DNA from 3 places in the Streptomyces sp. NPDC031100 genome. Region 3 is predicted to be linked to each of the others. Evidence: riboswitches for the same ligand, from Rfam matches in the RefSeq annotation. Region 3 holds a riboswitch; each other region holds the start of a gene.

Region 1 (4,884 bases), on a different contig from region 3:
GACGGCCCGGGACCACGCCCGGCAACACCTCGGGGGGCGGCCGGCGGCGCGGGCGGTCGCGCAGTACGAGGCGTACGCGACCTCGCTGGCGTTCCTGCGGCACCGGGGGCGGCGCGGGCGGGCCGGGGCGGACTTCGTCGTACGGGAGCGGGAGCTGCTGGCCGAGCTGTGGCAGCGGAAGGGTGTCGCCCGGCCTGCACTGGAGTACGCAGCCCGGGCATCTGCTCCAGCACCGGTGTTCTGGGCGCCGTACGGATATCCGGCGGCGCCCCACCCTGCGTACAACCCGTACCGGTCGTAGCAGACGTCAGGCGGAAGCCCGGGTCAAGCGGTCCAGTTCCTCCTGGGTGAGCCGCAGCTCCGCCACCCCCAGCAGCGCCGGAAGCTGCTCCACCGTCCGGGCCGAGGCGATCGGGGCCGTCACCGTCGGCCGGGCGGCCAGCCAGGCGAGGGCGACCGTGGGGACGGGGGCCTCGTGGGCGGTGGCGATCTCGTCCAGGGCCGTGAGGACCTTCTGGCCGCGCTCGGAGTCGAGGTACTGCGCGGCCCGGCCGGCGCGGGCGCTCTCCACCGTCGTACCGGGGCGGTACTTGCCGGTGAGGAAGCCGGCGGCGAGGGCGAAGTACGGGACCGCCGCGAGGCCCTCGCGGGCGGCAAGGTCCTGCAGCGGGCCCTCGTAGGTGTCGCGGGAGACCAGGTTGTAGTGGGGCTGGAGGGCGACATAGCGGGCCAGACCCTCGCGGTCGGAGTGGGCGAGGGAGGCCTGGAGGCGCTCCGGGGTGATGTTGGAGGCGGCGATGTGCCGGACCTTGCCCGCCTTCACCAGCTCGTCCAGCGCGCCGATGATCTCCTCGACCGGCACCTCGGGCTTGTCGAAGTGGGTGTAGTAGAGGTCGATGTAGTCGGTGTCCAGGCGGCGCAGCGAGGCGTCCGCGGCGGCCTTGATGTTGGCCGCGGACAGGCCCGGGTACTCCGGGTGCTGGCTGACCTTGGTGGCGATGACGACGTCGGAGCGGTTGCCGCGGGCCTTGACCCACTTGCCGATGATGGTCTCGGACTCACCGCCCTTGTGGCCTTCGATCCACGCCGTGTAGGAGTCCGCGGTGTCGACGAAGTTGCCGCCGGCGGCCGTGTAGGCGTCGAGGACGGCGAAGGAGGTCTTCTCGTCCGCGGTCCAGCCGAAGACGTTGCCGCCGAGGGCGAGCGGGAAGACCTCGAGGTCGGAGGTGCCGAGTGTGCGCAGCGAAGTCATGCCTTATGTCAACAGCCGAAGCGGTCGATCCGATTCCGCCTCGCCGCGCACAGGCTCCGACTCGCCGCGCACAGACCGGACAAACGTTCCGTCAGGGGTTGAGGCCCTTGCCGCGCAGCCAGGCCATCGGGTCGATGCCGCTGGACTGGCCGCCGGGGTGGACCTCCAGGTGGAGGTGCGGCCCGGTGACGTTGCCGGTGGCGCCGACGCGGCCGATGACGTCGCCGGTGCTGACCTTCTGGCCGACGGAGACGCTGATCGAGGACTGGTGGCAGAACCACAGCTCGGTGCCGTCGTCGAGGGTGAGGATCGTGCGGTAGCCGTAGGAGCCGGCCCAGCCCGCCTCGGTGATCGTGCCGCTGTGGATGGCCTTGATGAGCGTGCCGGTGGGGGCCGCGAAGTCGAGGCCGGTGTGGTAGCCGGAGGACCACATCGAGCCGGCCTGGCCGAAGGTCGAGGTGATCGTGTACGAGGAGGTCGGCAGCGTGTACTGCTTGGCCAGCGCGGCCAGCCGCTCCTCCTCGGCCTTCTTCCTGGCCGCGGCCTCCGCCTCCTTCTTGGCGGCGGCGGCCTTGGCTGCGGCTTCCTTCTGCGCCTTGGCGGCCGCGTCGGCGGCCTGCTTCTCGGCGGCGGCTGCCGCTGCCGCTGCGGCCTTGCTGTCGGCCTTGCTCTGCTGCTGCTCGGCCTGGGCCATGATCCGGTTGCGCAGGGCCTCGCCCGCGTCGGAGCTGTCCTCGTCGCTGTCGGCGGAGGTCGTACCGACGTCGCTCAGCGAGGCCGCGGTGGCCTTGGGCGCGTCGGAGGACGAGGAGGAGTCGTCGAAGAGGGAGCCGACGGAGGGCAGGTCGGGCATGGAGATGGACACCGGCGGCTTGCCGGTGTTGGCGCTGGCCATGCCGCCCGCGCCGACGGCGGCGATGACACCGACTCCGAGGACGGTGGAGCTGCGGGCGAGGCCGCCGCGCTGCTTGGCGACGCGGTGCCGACCGCGGACCGGCCGTATGGACTCCTCGGTGGGGTTCCACTCCTCCCAGGTGCCCTCGTCGGTGCGCTGGGCGCCGAAGTAACCGAAGGTCTCGGTCTCGGTCGGCATGAACGGGGCTTCGGGGGCAGGCCGGTTGGACGCCACGCGGGCGTACTCCTTTCCTTCCTCCGCCTACCGGGTTAGCTGACGGGTTCGGAGCAGGAAGGTCTCCTACGCGCGTATACCGGCCGTGGACTCAGGCAGTTCACGACGGCATCCGCGCGATTCACCCCAAGGTGGTGGTTCCCCGGTTCCCTTGCGGGATTCGGCGCGTGCGCACGGAGCCGCCTCTTGTGACGGCTGGGACGACCGCGCTGCGTTATCGAACGTTAATAGACCCGCGTGTCAGATTCCAAGCCGTTCAGCTTGATCATTAACTATTTCCGGGCGGGACGTACGGGTTACGACCGGTGTAAATCGGGCGAGTTGGTCGACGCTCAGGAGTCTCCGCGTTTTTGATGGTGACTCAGCTGTTATGCGGAGGGGTGCCGTCCGATCACCATCGGTGACATCGGTCAGGGCTGACCGACTGTGGCATACGCCACTCGCCGTCTCGCCGAGGGGGCGCGGCAGGAAAACACTCAGGGCCGGGATCCATGACTGGATCCCGGCCCTGAGCCTTCAGTAGCGGGGACAGGATTTGAACCTGCGACCTCTGGGTTATGAGCCCAGCGAGCTACCGAGCTGCTCCACCCCGCGTCGTTGTGTCTCAAGAGTACCCCATGGCCAGACCACAAAGCACACGGGATTCCGTGAGGTGCTGCTCAGGGCAGCAGGTGGGCGTTCGGCTCCTTCGCCAGGGCCTCGTACTCGGGCAGCACCACGGCCGCCACGCCCGCGCTCTGCAGCACCCCGGTCCCGTCGGCCGCCGTCACGAACGTGTCCGGCTCGCGCCAGGCCGTGACCACGCGTCGTACGCCCGCCCGCAGGATCAGCTCGGCGCAGGGGGCGGGGCGGGAGGCGCGCCGGGAGCAGGGCTCCAGGCTGCTGTAGACGGTGGCGCCGGGCAGGCGCGGATCGGCGGGGTCGATCTTCGCGAGGGCCGCCTCCTCCGCGTGCACGACGGGGTCGTCGCCCTCGCGCGAGTGGCCGCGGGCCAGCTCCGTGCCGTCGGCGGCGACCACCACCGCGCCGACGCTGAAGGCCGTCCGCGAGGGCGGGCACAGGGCGGCCAGGTCGCAGGCGGTGCGCAGCCAGTGGCGGTCGGCGGCGACGGGCTCCGGGCCGGTGCCGGGTGCGGTGGGCTCGTAGCGCATGAGGACGACGTCCTCGATCCGGCGGGTCTCGACGAGGCGCAGCCGGCCGCCCTGGTACGGCCCCGGGCCGAACAGGCGCGGGGCCGCCGGGTCGCCGACGAACAGCGGGGCGAGGACCAGCTGGAGTTCGTCGGCGAGGCCCTGCTGGAGGAGCTGGGTGTGGACCGTGCCGCCGCCCTCGACCATCAGGCGCCGCACCCCGCGCACGTCGTGCAGGTGCTCCAGCAGGGCGCGCCAGTCGAGGTCGGGGCCGAGGGAGACCACGTCGGCGGTCCGGCCGAGGACACGGGAGGCCTGCTCGGCGCCCTTGTCGGTCGTGTACACGAGCTTCTCGCCGCCGGTGTGCCAGAAGTTGGCGGCCGGGTCGAGGTCACCGGTGGCGGTGACGGTGACCTTCAGCGGGTATGCGGTCCTGTGGTCGGCGACCCGGGCCGCGCGGCGCTCGGCCGAGTTCACCAGCAGGCGCGGGTTGTCGGCGCGGATGGTGCCGGCGCCGATCAGGATCGCGTCGACCGAGGCCCGTACCTCGTCGACCCGGTCGAAGTCGGCCGGGCTGGACAGCAGGAGCCGGTCGGGGCCGGTGTCGTCCAGGTACCCGTCGAGGGAGACGGCGGCGGACAGCAGGACGTACGGGTACGGCATCGGCGCGGTCTCCCCTGCGGCAGGCTGATCTTGGTTCAAGTTTGAAACAAACTTACACTGGTGGCATGACGACCCGCTGGCTCACTCCGGAGGAGCAGCGCGCCTGGCGCGCGTACCTCGCCGCCGCCCGGCTCCTGGACGACGCGATCGACCGGAACCTCCAGCAGGACGCCGGCATGCCGCACCTGTTCTACTCCGTCCTGGCCAACCTCTCCGAGGCGCCCGACCGGCGGCTGCGCATGACCGACCTCGCGGAGAGCCTGAAGATCACCCGCAGTCGGCTGACCTACGCGGTGACCAGGCTGGAGCGGGACGGGCTGGTGCGACGCGAGAACTGCAGCTGGGACAAGCGGAGCAGCATCGCGGCGCTGACCGACGAGGGGATGGCCGTCCTGGAGCGTACGGCGCCCGGGCACGTCGAGACCGTGCGCGCCACCCTGTTCGACCGGCTCACGCCGGAGCAGGTGAGGCAGCTGGAGGAGATCTTCACGGGCGTCGCCCGCGGGTTGCAGGGCGACGGTGCCCAGGCCGGGGCGGACGAGGTCCCCTGGCGGCGCCGGTCGTCCTGTTCCGGCTCCTGAGTCACACCCGGCACGCGGAAAGTAATTGCTTTAAGTTTGAAACATGAGGTAGGGTCCCCTTCGAACCACTGCTTCAAAACTGAAGCAACAGCTTCGGAGGGACCCGCATGCCCGACACCCCCGCCGCCA
Region 2 (4,884 bases), on a different contig from region 3:
TCCGGGAGGTCACCCGGGACCTGGACCGGCAGTGGAAGGCGGCGCTCACCGAGGTCATCGCGGAGGGCGTGGCCGCCGGCGAGTTCGAGTGCGCCGACCCCGCGGGGACGGCCCTGCGGCTCACCGCGCTCCTCGACGGGCTCGCGGTGCAGCTCACGTCGTACCCGGGCGCGCTGCCGCGGACCCGGGCCCAGCAGTGGGTGGACGACGCCCTGGCCCGGGAACTCGGGCTGCGGCGAGAGGCGTTGACCGAGCGGGGGCGGTGAGCCGAGCGGGGGCGGTTCGTCCTCCCGCCGGGGCGAGCCGTCGCACGGGCGTGCCCCGTACCGCCGGCTCGCGGTACGGGGCACGGACGGCGGTGGTCAGGCCACCGACTCGATCCGCATCTTGATGTCGTCCGGCGACAGGGTGCCCTTCGCCGTCACATGGTCTCCGGAGGACTCGCCGCGCAGCCGGCGGCCGATCCACGGGACCAGGTACTCGCGGGCCCAGTGGACGTCGTCGCGGCGGATGTCCAGGGTGCCCCGGGGCGGGAGCGGCGGCCAGGGCTGCTCCGGGTCGGCCGGGACGTCGAGGCCGAGGGCCTGGCCGGCGCGCAGCGCCACGCGCGTGTGTCCCTCGGGTGAGAGGTGGAGCCGGTCGTCGTCCCAGGCCCGGCGGTCCTGGACGGACTTCAGGGACCACAGGTCGAGCACGGGACAGCCGTACCGGTCGGCGATGGCACGGACGTGCCCGTTGTAGGTGGCGATCTTGCCGCGCAGATGCTTCAGCAGGGGGACGCCACGGGTGTCGAAGCCTGTGGTCACGAGCACCGAGCCGGCAACCTCGGTGAGCTGGGCCACGGCCCGCTCGAAACGCTCGGCCACCTCGTCCGGGTCGGTGCCGGGCCGGATGATGTCGTTGCCGCCCGCACAGAAGGAGACCAGGTCCGGGGCCAGTTCGACGGCCTGTGGGAGCTGGTCGGCCACGATCTGGTCGAGCAGTTTTCCGCGCACGGCCAGGTTGGTGTACGCGAAGTCGCCCTCGGGACGCCGGTCGGCGAGCAGTACCGCGAACCGGTCGGCCCAGCCCACGAACGCCCCGTCGGGGCCGGGGTCGCCGACGCCCTCGGTGAAGCTGTCCCCCACCGCCACGTACGACCCGATCACTGATCTGTTGTCATTCTTCGAATCGTCTGCCACGTCGGACCATGATTCCCCTTCGGGTGTGACCTACGCGACCGTAGGCAGGGGTTGACGAACGGTGAGATGAGACACCCTTAAATAGTTTGCCAATCCAGGAATAGCGGTCCTGCCTGGCGCGTTGACCGTGCGATCGCAACACGTGCGGACACGCCGAAGGCCGGACCCGGGGATCGGGGTCCGGCCTTCGGTTGCGTGTCAGGCAGGTGACTCTGGAGGAGGGGTCCCTGAGCGGGAAGCCTCAGACGGCGACGCCGTGCGAGCGCAGGTAGGCGACCGGGTCCACGTCCGAGCCGTAGTCCGGCGTGGTGCGGATCTCGAAGTGCAGGTGCGGGCCGGTCACGTTGCCGGTGGCGCCGGAGAGGCCGACCTGCTGGCCCGCGGTCACGGTCTGGCCGGCCGAGACGGAGAGCTGCGAGAGGTGGCCGTACTGGGCGTAGTAGCCGTCGTTGAGCTTGATGACGACCTGGTTGCCGTACGCGCCACCCCACCCGGCAGAGACGACGGTGCCGGCGCCGACGGCCTTGAGGGAGGTGCCGGTCGGGACGACGAAGTCGACGCCGGTGTGGTAGCCGCTGGACCACATGCTGCCGGCCACGTGGTAGCCCGTGCCGACGGTGGCGCCGGCGACCGGGAGGGTGTAGCCGGTGGCCGGGGCGGCGGCGGGCTGGGCGCTCTGGGCCGACCCGTTCGACGCGGACGACGACTGCGTGGAGGGCTTGGCCGGAGCCGGGGAGGAGGGCTTCGTGCTCGTGGCCGCCTTCTTGCCGAGCGCGAGCTTCAGGCCGGGGTGGATCAACGACGGGTTGTCGCCGACGGCCTCTCGGTTGTCCTGGTAGAGGCGCTGCCAGCCGCCGCGGACGCTCTGCTCTTCGGCGATCTTCGAGAGGTAGTCGCCGGACCTCACCGTGTAGGTACGCACACCCGAATGCGCCGAATGCGTCGTCGTGGCCTTCTTCTCGGCGACCGGAAGCGACTGCACTGCCTTTTCGGAAACAGACTGCGTGGTGGCCGCATGCGCACCGCCCGCCCCCATGAGCGGGAGAGCCAGCGCGGCACCGCCGCTTCCGGCGACGGCGATCGAGCGGGTGAAACGGCGGGACTTGGGACGGCGGTGCTTACCCTTTGCGAGCATGGCGCATTCCTCTCCGGCGCCTGCGAGGTGAGCTGTCGGGTTCGGGCTGGAGCTGCCCGGCCGCGCGGTGCGCGGCTACACCCCCCAGCCTGTCCCGGAGACCGGGACAGGCAGTCGTACCTGGTGGGTCCCCCGCTCCTGCCGAACACGGGTGAAGTGTGCGGGAACTCCGGGCGGCGGCAGGATTCGGCGTTCCGACCGGATTGGTCGCGAACGTAAGCGAGCAAGACGCATCCGGACAAGCAGCCGGTTCCCGGCGTTCCCACGTCAGCTGATCGAATTCGGGAATTCACGGTCACCCTCCGTGAATTCCCGGCTCCTCCCCCATTTCAAATCCCTTTGCCCATGCCGGAATTACGTGAGCATGACGCGCGACGCACGGTCACGAATATGACGCTCCTCACGCACCTCGCCCCACACTCCCTTATTCCAGAGCGAGTTGGAATGAAGGGCTCTAATTCGGACAGAAGACTCAGATATGGCGCAGGCGGAGAACCTTCGCATCCAGGTCGCCCTTCAGTCCGGTGCGCAGCCCGTGGTGCAGCAGGACGGCACCTCGATGGACTTCGCCCGTTTCGCGGCATTCGTACGATGCGCTCGGGTCGAGTCCGCGCAGCCGTACCGCCGGCACCGGCTCGCCGTAGTGCTGCGCCTGGAGGCAGGCGAGGACCACGGCCTCGTCCCCGAGGACGTACTGGACGGCGCTCAGGCCGCCCGTCGGGGGCCGCAGCCGGTACTGGTCGCCGCGCTGGACGACCGGGCGGATCTCCTTGTAGAGGGCCACCCACTCCCGGGCCTCGGCCAGCTCCTCGTCGGTCCACTCGGTGAGGTCGCCGCCGACGCCGAGCACCCCTGCCATCGAGCTGACGAAGCGGAACCGCAGCGAGCTGACCCGCCCGTTGAGCTGGGTGTTCGGGCTGTCGGTGACCCAGGCTGCCATGACCCGGGCGGGGTGGATCTGACTGAACCCGTGCTGGATGGCGAGCCGGTCGAGCGGGTCGGTGTTGTCGGAGGTCCACACCTGGTCGGTGCGACTGAGCACACCGAGGTCGATCCGGCCGCCGCCGCCCGAGCAGGACTCGAAGGCCACCTGGGGGTGGGCGGCGCGCAGCCGGTCCAGCAGGGCGTACAGGGCGCGGACGTGGTCGACCCACAGCCGCTGCGGGTACGGCTCGCCGGGCCAGCCGGCGTCGGTGAAGCAGCGGTTGAAGTCCCACTTCACATAGTCGATCGGGGCGCTGGACAGGAGGGTGTCCAGCTGCTCCCAGAGGTACTGCTGGACGTCCTCGCGGGCGAGGTTGAGGACGAGCTGATTGCGGAGTTCCGTCCGCTTTCGGCCCGGTTGGTACTGGACCCAGTCGGGATGGGCGCGGTACAGGTCGCTGTCGGGGTTGACCATTTCGGGCTCGACCCAGATACCGAACTGCATGCCCAGGTCGTGCACCTGATCGGCGAGGGGTTTGAGACCGTGCGGGAAGCGGTCGGGGTTGGGCGTCCAGTCGCCGAGCCCGGCCCGGTCGCTGGTACGGGCGCCGAACCAGCCGTCATCCACGACGAACAGCTCGACGCCGATCGCCGCGGCGCGCCGGGCGAGAGCGGCCTGCTGCTCCTCGGAGATGTCGAAGTTGGTCGCCTCCCAGGAGTTGAACAGCACCGGCCGGTCCCGCTCGGCGTCCGGGATGACGTACGTCCGCTGGTAGGTGTGCCAGGTGCGGCTGGCCCCGCCGAAGCCGCCGTCGCTCCACAGGCCGGCGAAGACGGGGGTGGTGTACGACTCCCCGGGCTGGAGCAGCAGCAGACCCGAGTCGTCGTAGCCGGCGCCGCCGGTGATCTGTACGCGCGCGTCGGGGAGTTGGGCGACGGCGATGCGCCAGGAGCCGGACCAGCCGAGCGCGCAGCCGTAGACCTCGCCACGCTCCTCGGTCGCGTCGGTGTCCAGCGCGACCCAGGGCAGGTGCTGGTGCCCGGTGTGGCCGCGGCGGCTGCCGATGATCTTCTCGCCGTAGGTGAGGGGCGCGGTGGCGAGCAGGGACTCGGCGGCCCAGCGACCGTGCAGCTGGGACAGCCGCCAGCCCTCGCGGTCGGGCAGGGTCCAGGTGGCGGCGTCGGCCCGCAGCAGCTCCACGCGCGCGTGCCCGCCGTTGTGCACGGTCACCCAGCGCTCCACGACGTCCCCGCGCATCCGGTAGTGCAGGGTGACGGCGAACCCGTCGTCGTCGAAGCGCAGCCGCAGCTCCTCGCCCTCGGCCTCCTGGGCCACGAAGCGCCACTCGGTACCGCGCCGCTCCTCGGTGCGCACGGACAGGGCGGGGCGCACGAAGCGGGGGCCGCCCTCGACGGGGTACTCCTCGCGGCCGTCGAGCGGGGACTCGAAGGGCCAGTAGCCGGGCAGCGGGCCGACCGCCAGGGCCTCGGCGTCGGCGAGCGCGATCCGTGGTCCCCAGTGGAGGTGCAGCAGTTCGTCCGCGTCGGTGAGATGCAGCGCATAGCTGCTGGTGGGCCCCGACAGGAGCCACGTGCGACCGTTTTCGGCGATGTCCGCCATCGAGACCTCACAGGTGCCAACAG
Region 3 (4,884 bases):
TCACGGCCATGTCCCGCCTCCCCTTCACGTGCGTACGTCCCCGCACACGGTACGGGACCGGGTACGGGGACGTACGTACGACTGGCTATGCGTTAACCCGCTGCGCTTATTGGTCCGCAGAGCGGAACGTGCTCAGCCCTTGAAGCGCGGGAACGCGCTACGGCCGGCGTACACCGCGGCGTCGTCGAGGATCTCCTCGATGCGCAGCAGCTGGTTGTACTTGGCGACACGCTCGGAGCGGGCCGGGGCGCCGGTCTTGATCTGGCCGCAGTTGGTGGCGACGGCCAGGTCGGCGATGGTGACGTCCTCGGTCTCGCCGGAGCGGTGGGACATCATGCACTTGAAGCCGTTGCGCTGGGCCAGCTCGACGGCGTCCAGGGTCTCGGTCAGCGAGCCGATCTGGTTGACCTTGACCAGCAGGGCGTTGGCGGTGCCCTCCTCGATGCCGCGGGCGAGGCGCTCGGGGTTGGTGACGAACAGGTCGTCGCCGACCAGCTGGACCTTGTCGCCGAGGCGGTCGGTGATGACCTTCCAGCCGGCCCAGTCGTCCTCGAACAGCGGGTCCTCGATGGAGACGAGCGGGTAGGCCGCGACGAGCTCCTCGTAGTACTCCGTCATCTCGGCGGCGGAGCGCTCCTTGCCCTCGAAGAGGTACTTGCCGTCCTTGTAGAACTCGGAGGCGGCCACGTCGAGCGCGAGGGCGATCTGCTGGCCGGGGGCGTAGCCGGCCTCCTTGATGGCCTCGAGGATGAGGTCGAGGGCCTCGCGGTTGGAGCCGAGGTTCGGGGCGAAGCCGCCCTCGTCGCCGAGGCCGGTGGACAGGCCCTTGCTCTTCAGGACCTTCTTCAGCGTGTGGTAGACCTCGGTGCCCCAGCGCAGGGCCTCGGAGAAGGACTCCGCGCCGATCGGGGCGATCATGAACTCCTGGATGTCCACGTTGGAGTCGGCGTGCGAGCCGCCGTTCAGGATGTTCATCATCGGCACCGGCAGCAGGTGCGCGTTCGGGCCGCCCAGGTAGCGGAAGAGCGGGAGGTCGGACGCCTCGGAGGCGGCGTGGGCGACGGCGAGCGAGACGCCGAGGATGGCGTTGGCGCCGAGGGAGCCCTTGTTGTCGGTGGCGTCCAGGTCGAACATGGCCTGGTCGATCAGGCGCTGCTCGGTGGCGTCGTAGCCGACCAGCTCCGGGCCGATCTGCTCGATGACGGCGAGGACGGCCTTCTCGACGCCCTTGCCCTGGTAGCGGTTCGGGTCACCGTCGCGCAGCTCGATGGCCTCGAAGGCGCCGGTGGAGGCGCCGGACGGGACGGCGGCACGACCCGTGCTGCCGTCGTCGAGGCCGACCTCGACCTCGACCGTGGGGTTGCCTCGGGAGTCCAGGATTTCCCGGGCTACGACGACGTCGATGGACGGCACGAGCATCTCCTTCGTGGATGTGACGCTGGTTGTGCGGGGCTGGTGTGCCTTGCGACTAGAGCCTAACCGTCCCGGGGGCGTCGGCCACCGACCGACCGTCCCGTGGACAGGGAGAGACAGGGAGACCGTACCCATTGTTCAGGCGCGGAACAAAGGGGCTCCCGGATGAGGCCCGGCCGAAGAGTGGGGAAACAGGACGGGAAGACAGAGGCGGGGGCACCGGAGCCGTGGACACGAACAACCCCGCCCCGGCGCGTACGGGGGAACACGCGCCGGGGCGGGGAGCCCGTGGGGACGGGGGGTGACCCTCACGAGGCCTTCAGTCTGGGGGCAGGCCTTGTGAGGGCGCTGTGGTTCTGGCGGGAGCCTGATGTCACTTCAGGTGCAGCTGCTGGCCCGGGTAGATGAGGTTCGCGTCCTCGACGATGTCCTTGTTCAGCTCGAAGAGCTTCTTCCAGCCACCCTTGACCTTGTGCTTCTCGGCGATGGTGCTGAGGGTGTCACCCTTGACGACCTTGTACTCGCCGTCGCCCTTCTTGACCTTCTTGCCGGTCGGGGTGGTGACGGTCTTGCTCGGGGCCGGGCGCTCGGCGGAGCGGGAGGCGGCCTGCTGGTCGGAGCGGGTGGTGGTGCTCGGCGCGGTCGTCTTCGACGAGGTGGAGGGGGCGGCGCCGTTGTACGGGGTGCTGGACAGGCCCGTGCCGCACACCGGCCAGGCGCCCTTGCCCTGGGCGGCGAGGACCTTTTCGGCGACGGCGATCTGCTGCGCCTTGGTGGCCTGGTTGGCCTGCGGGGCGTAGGCGGTGCCGCCGTACGCGGCCCAGGTGGAGGCGGAGAACTGCAGGCCGCCGTAGTAGCCGTTGCCGGTGTTGATGGACCAGTTGCCGCCGGCCTCGCACTGGGCGACCGCGTCCCACTCGGAGGCGGTGGCGGCGGAGGCGTTGCCGGCCGCCATCAGCGGGGCGGCGACGGCGGCGCCGGTGACACCGGCCAGCGCGATGACACGAGTGGCCTTGGACGGACGGCGGTGCTTGCCCTTGCCGGAGAACAGCATGGATCGATCCCCTCACCGACGCCTGCGAGGTGAGCTGTCGGGTTCGGGCCGGTTGAGTTGCCCGGCCGCGCCCCTTTCGGGACACGGCTTCACCCCAAGCCGGTTGCGGCATCAACTGCCGGTTCCGGCACCTACCTTGGGTCCCCCGCTCCTGCCTACGGCGCATGACGCGACGACTGTTCCCGGGCAACCGCTGGCAGGATTCGGCGTTGCGACTGCCGGGGCTCGTGGTGACGAGCGGCCTTGACCGTAGACACGCGATCGCCGGATTTTCAAAGACGATCAGGGCTTCTGAGACTCATCCCACACTTTCGCCAAAACGGACATTAGGCATGAAGTGGGGCGTCAACTCCCGCTACTCGCCACCCTCTTCGCCGCCGACTTTCAGGTCCTGACCGGCGTGAATGTGATTCGGGTCGGCGCCGACGGTCTTCTTGTTCTCGGCGTAGAGCGCGCGCCATCCGCCGTCGATGTCAAGGGAGTCGGCGATGGAGCAGAGGGTGTCGCCCTCGCGGACGGTGTAGGTGCTCGCGCCACGGGCGGCGTGACGGCCGGACGGAGTGGCACTCTGTCCGTTTGCAGTGCTTTCGTCCGCACTGCCACCGCGGTGACGTCCGCCACTGCTGAGCGCGCCGGTGTCGACCAGGCTCCAATAGCCGCCGGTCTGCCGCGAATTGTCCGACTCCTCCGTGGCGGGCTCCGTGACGGCGGCCTCGCTTCCCTGCTCCTTCCCGGAGCCGGGCGATGCGGAGGTGTCGGACTTGGGAGCGCCCTTGCCCTTGTCCTTGTCCTTGCTCTCGCCGGAGCCGGAGCCGGAGCCCTTGTCCTTGCTCTCGCTCGGGGACGGCTTGGCGGTCGTACCCGGGGAGGAGTCGGACGACGGCGACGAAGACGACGAATCCGGCAGGTCGGACGAGTCAGGCGTACCGGTAGAGCCGGACGAGCCCTGGGAACCGGAGGAGTCGGAGTCACCGGAGTCCGCCGAGCCCGAGCCCCCGACGCCCGTGTCGACGTCCACGGAGCCGGAGTTCGAGGACAGGCCGGAGAGCAGGGCGCAGGTGGCCCAGGGGGTGGTGCCCTGGTCGGCGAGGATCTTCTCGGCGACGGCGATCTGCTGCGAGCGGCTGGCCTGGTCGGCACTGGAGGCGTACTGCCCGCCGCCGTACTTGTCCCAGTCGTTCTGGGATATCTGGAGGCCGCCGTAGTACCCGTTGCCGGTGTCGGCGCTCCAGGAGCCGCCGCTCTCGCACTCGGCCACCTTGTCCCAGGTGGTGCCGTCGGCCGCGTTGGCGCTCGCGGCGCCGAGGAGCGGGATGGCGATGGCCGAGCCGGTCACCCCGGCCGCGACGAGGAGGGCCGGAGCCTGACGGGGGCGACGGTGACGACCGTTCCCGGAGAGCATGCAGAAGCCTTTCGTGCGACAGCAGAACCGGCGCGGCGAACTGGTACCCCTCGCCACACTGATGGGTGAACGTATCGGCAGACGATCACTTGTCACAAGTTAATGCCGCGCAGATCACGTGAAGATCACGAAGTTGAACGTCCTTCACGTCTACCGGTCTACGGCCTTTCCGGCGGCCGGTGTGAACTCCACCGGCAGGGTGCGCAGGCCCCGCATGATGAGCCCGCCGCGCCAGCGCAGCTCGGCCGGATCGACGGCGAGCCGCAGATCGGGCAGGCGGGTGAGCAGGGTGGCGAGCGCGGTCTGGCCCTCCAGGCGGGCCAGCGGGGCGCCCAGGCAGTAGTGGATGCCGTGGCCGTACCCGAGGTGCTGGTTGTCCCGGCGGGACAGGTCCAGCACGTCCGGATCGGCGAACCGCTCCGGATCCCGGTCGGCGGCGGCGAGGACGACGAGCACCGGGTCGCCGGCGGCGATGTCCTGCCCGCCGATGGTCAGCGGCCGGGTGGCGAACCGCCAGGTGGCCAGCTCCACCGGTCCGTCGTAGCGCAGGAGTTCCTCGACGCCGGTCTCCAGGAGGTCCCGCTCCCCGGCGGCCAGGGACCGCTGCAGCCGGTGGCGCTGCTCGGGGTGGGTGAGCAGGGCGTAGGTGCCGTTGCCGATCAGGTTCACGGTGGTCTCGAAGCCGGCGAACAGCAGGATGAAGGCCATGGCGGCGGCCTCGTTCTCGGTGAGGTGCTCGCCGTGGTCGGAGGCGCGGATGAGGCCGGAGATCAGGTCCTCGCCCGGGGTCGGCTCGGCGGGCAGCGCCTCCCGCTTGCGGTGGATCAGCTCGGCGAGATAGCCGCGCATCTTCTTCACGGACCGGGCGACCCCGCCCCTCGGTCCTCCCCCGTGCCGGATCATCATGCCCGCCCAGTCGCGGAAGTCGTCCTGGTCCTCGCGCGGGACGCCGAGCAGGTCGCAGATGGCGTAGATGGGGAGCGGGAAGGCGAACTCGTGGATGAGGTCGGCGGAG

Evidence for each region. A riboswitch is a leader RNA that binds a small molecule or an ion and turns the genes downstream of it on or off. The one in region 3 is predicted to bind cyclic di-AMP.
Region 1: it holds a riboswitch for cyclic di-AMP, as region 3 does, so the genes downstream of both, ACZ5DS_RS26530 (M23 family metallopeptidase) here and ACZ5DS_RS41515 (transglycosylase family protein) in region 3, are expected to answer to the same signal.
Region 2: it holds a riboswitch for cyclic di-AMP, as region 3 does, so the genes downstream of both, ACZ5DS_RS09385 (M23 family metallopeptidase) here and ACZ5DS_RS41515 (transglycosylase family protein) in region 3, are expected to answer to the same signal.

What each region holds. Positions count from the first base shown of each region.
Region 1 is NZ_JBVIGN010000010.1:20,529-25,412, forward strand. It holds gene ACZ5DS_RS26520 (PrsW family intramembrane metalloprotease) at 1-301, shown strand, start outside; gene ACZ5DS_RS26525 (aldo/keto reductase) at 308-1,252, opposite strand; gene ACZ5DS_RS26530 (M23 family metallopeptidase) at 1,344-2,381, opposite strand; cyclic di-AMP (ydaO/yuaA leader) riboswitch at 2,391-2,557, opposite strand; tRNA gene ACZ5DS_RS26535 (tRNA-Met) at 2,902-2,975, opposite strand; gene ACZ5DS_RS26540 (dihydrofolate reductase family protein) at 3,041-4,174, opposite strand; gene ACZ5DS_RS26545 (MarR family winged helix-turn-helix transcriptional regulator) at 4,240-4,755, shown strand; gene ACZ5DS_RS26550 (GTP cyclohydrolase II) at 4,863-4,884, shown strand, end outside.
Region 2 is NZ_JBVIGN010000003.1:335,194-340,077, forward strand. It holds gene ACZ5DS_RS09375 (TetR/AcrR family transcriptional regulator) at 1-266, shown strand, start outside; gene ACZ5DS_RS09380 (SGNH/GDSL hydrolase family protein) at 363-1,148, opposite strand; gene ACZ5DS_RS09385 (M23 family metallopeptidase) at 1,423-2,316, opposite strand; cyclic di-AMP (ydaO/yuaA leader) riboswitch at 2,321-2,485, opposite strand; gene ACZ5DS_RS09390 (alpha-galactosidase) at 2,789-4,861, opposite strand.
Region 3 is NZ_JBVIGN010000025.1:14,175-19,058, reverse strand. It holds gene ACZ5DS_RS41525 (FtsB family cell division protein) at 1-10, opposite strand, end outside; gene eno (phosphopyruvate hydratase) at 133-1,419, opposite strand; gene ACZ5DS_RS41515 (transglycosylase family protein) at 1,787-2,467, opposite strand; cyclic di-AMP (ydaO/yuaA leader) riboswitch at 2,472-2,640, opposite strand; gene ACZ5DS_RS41510 (transglycosylase family protein) at 2,823-3,869, opposite strand; gene ACZ5DS_RS41505 (cytochrome P450 family protein) at 4,020-4,884, opposite strand, start outside.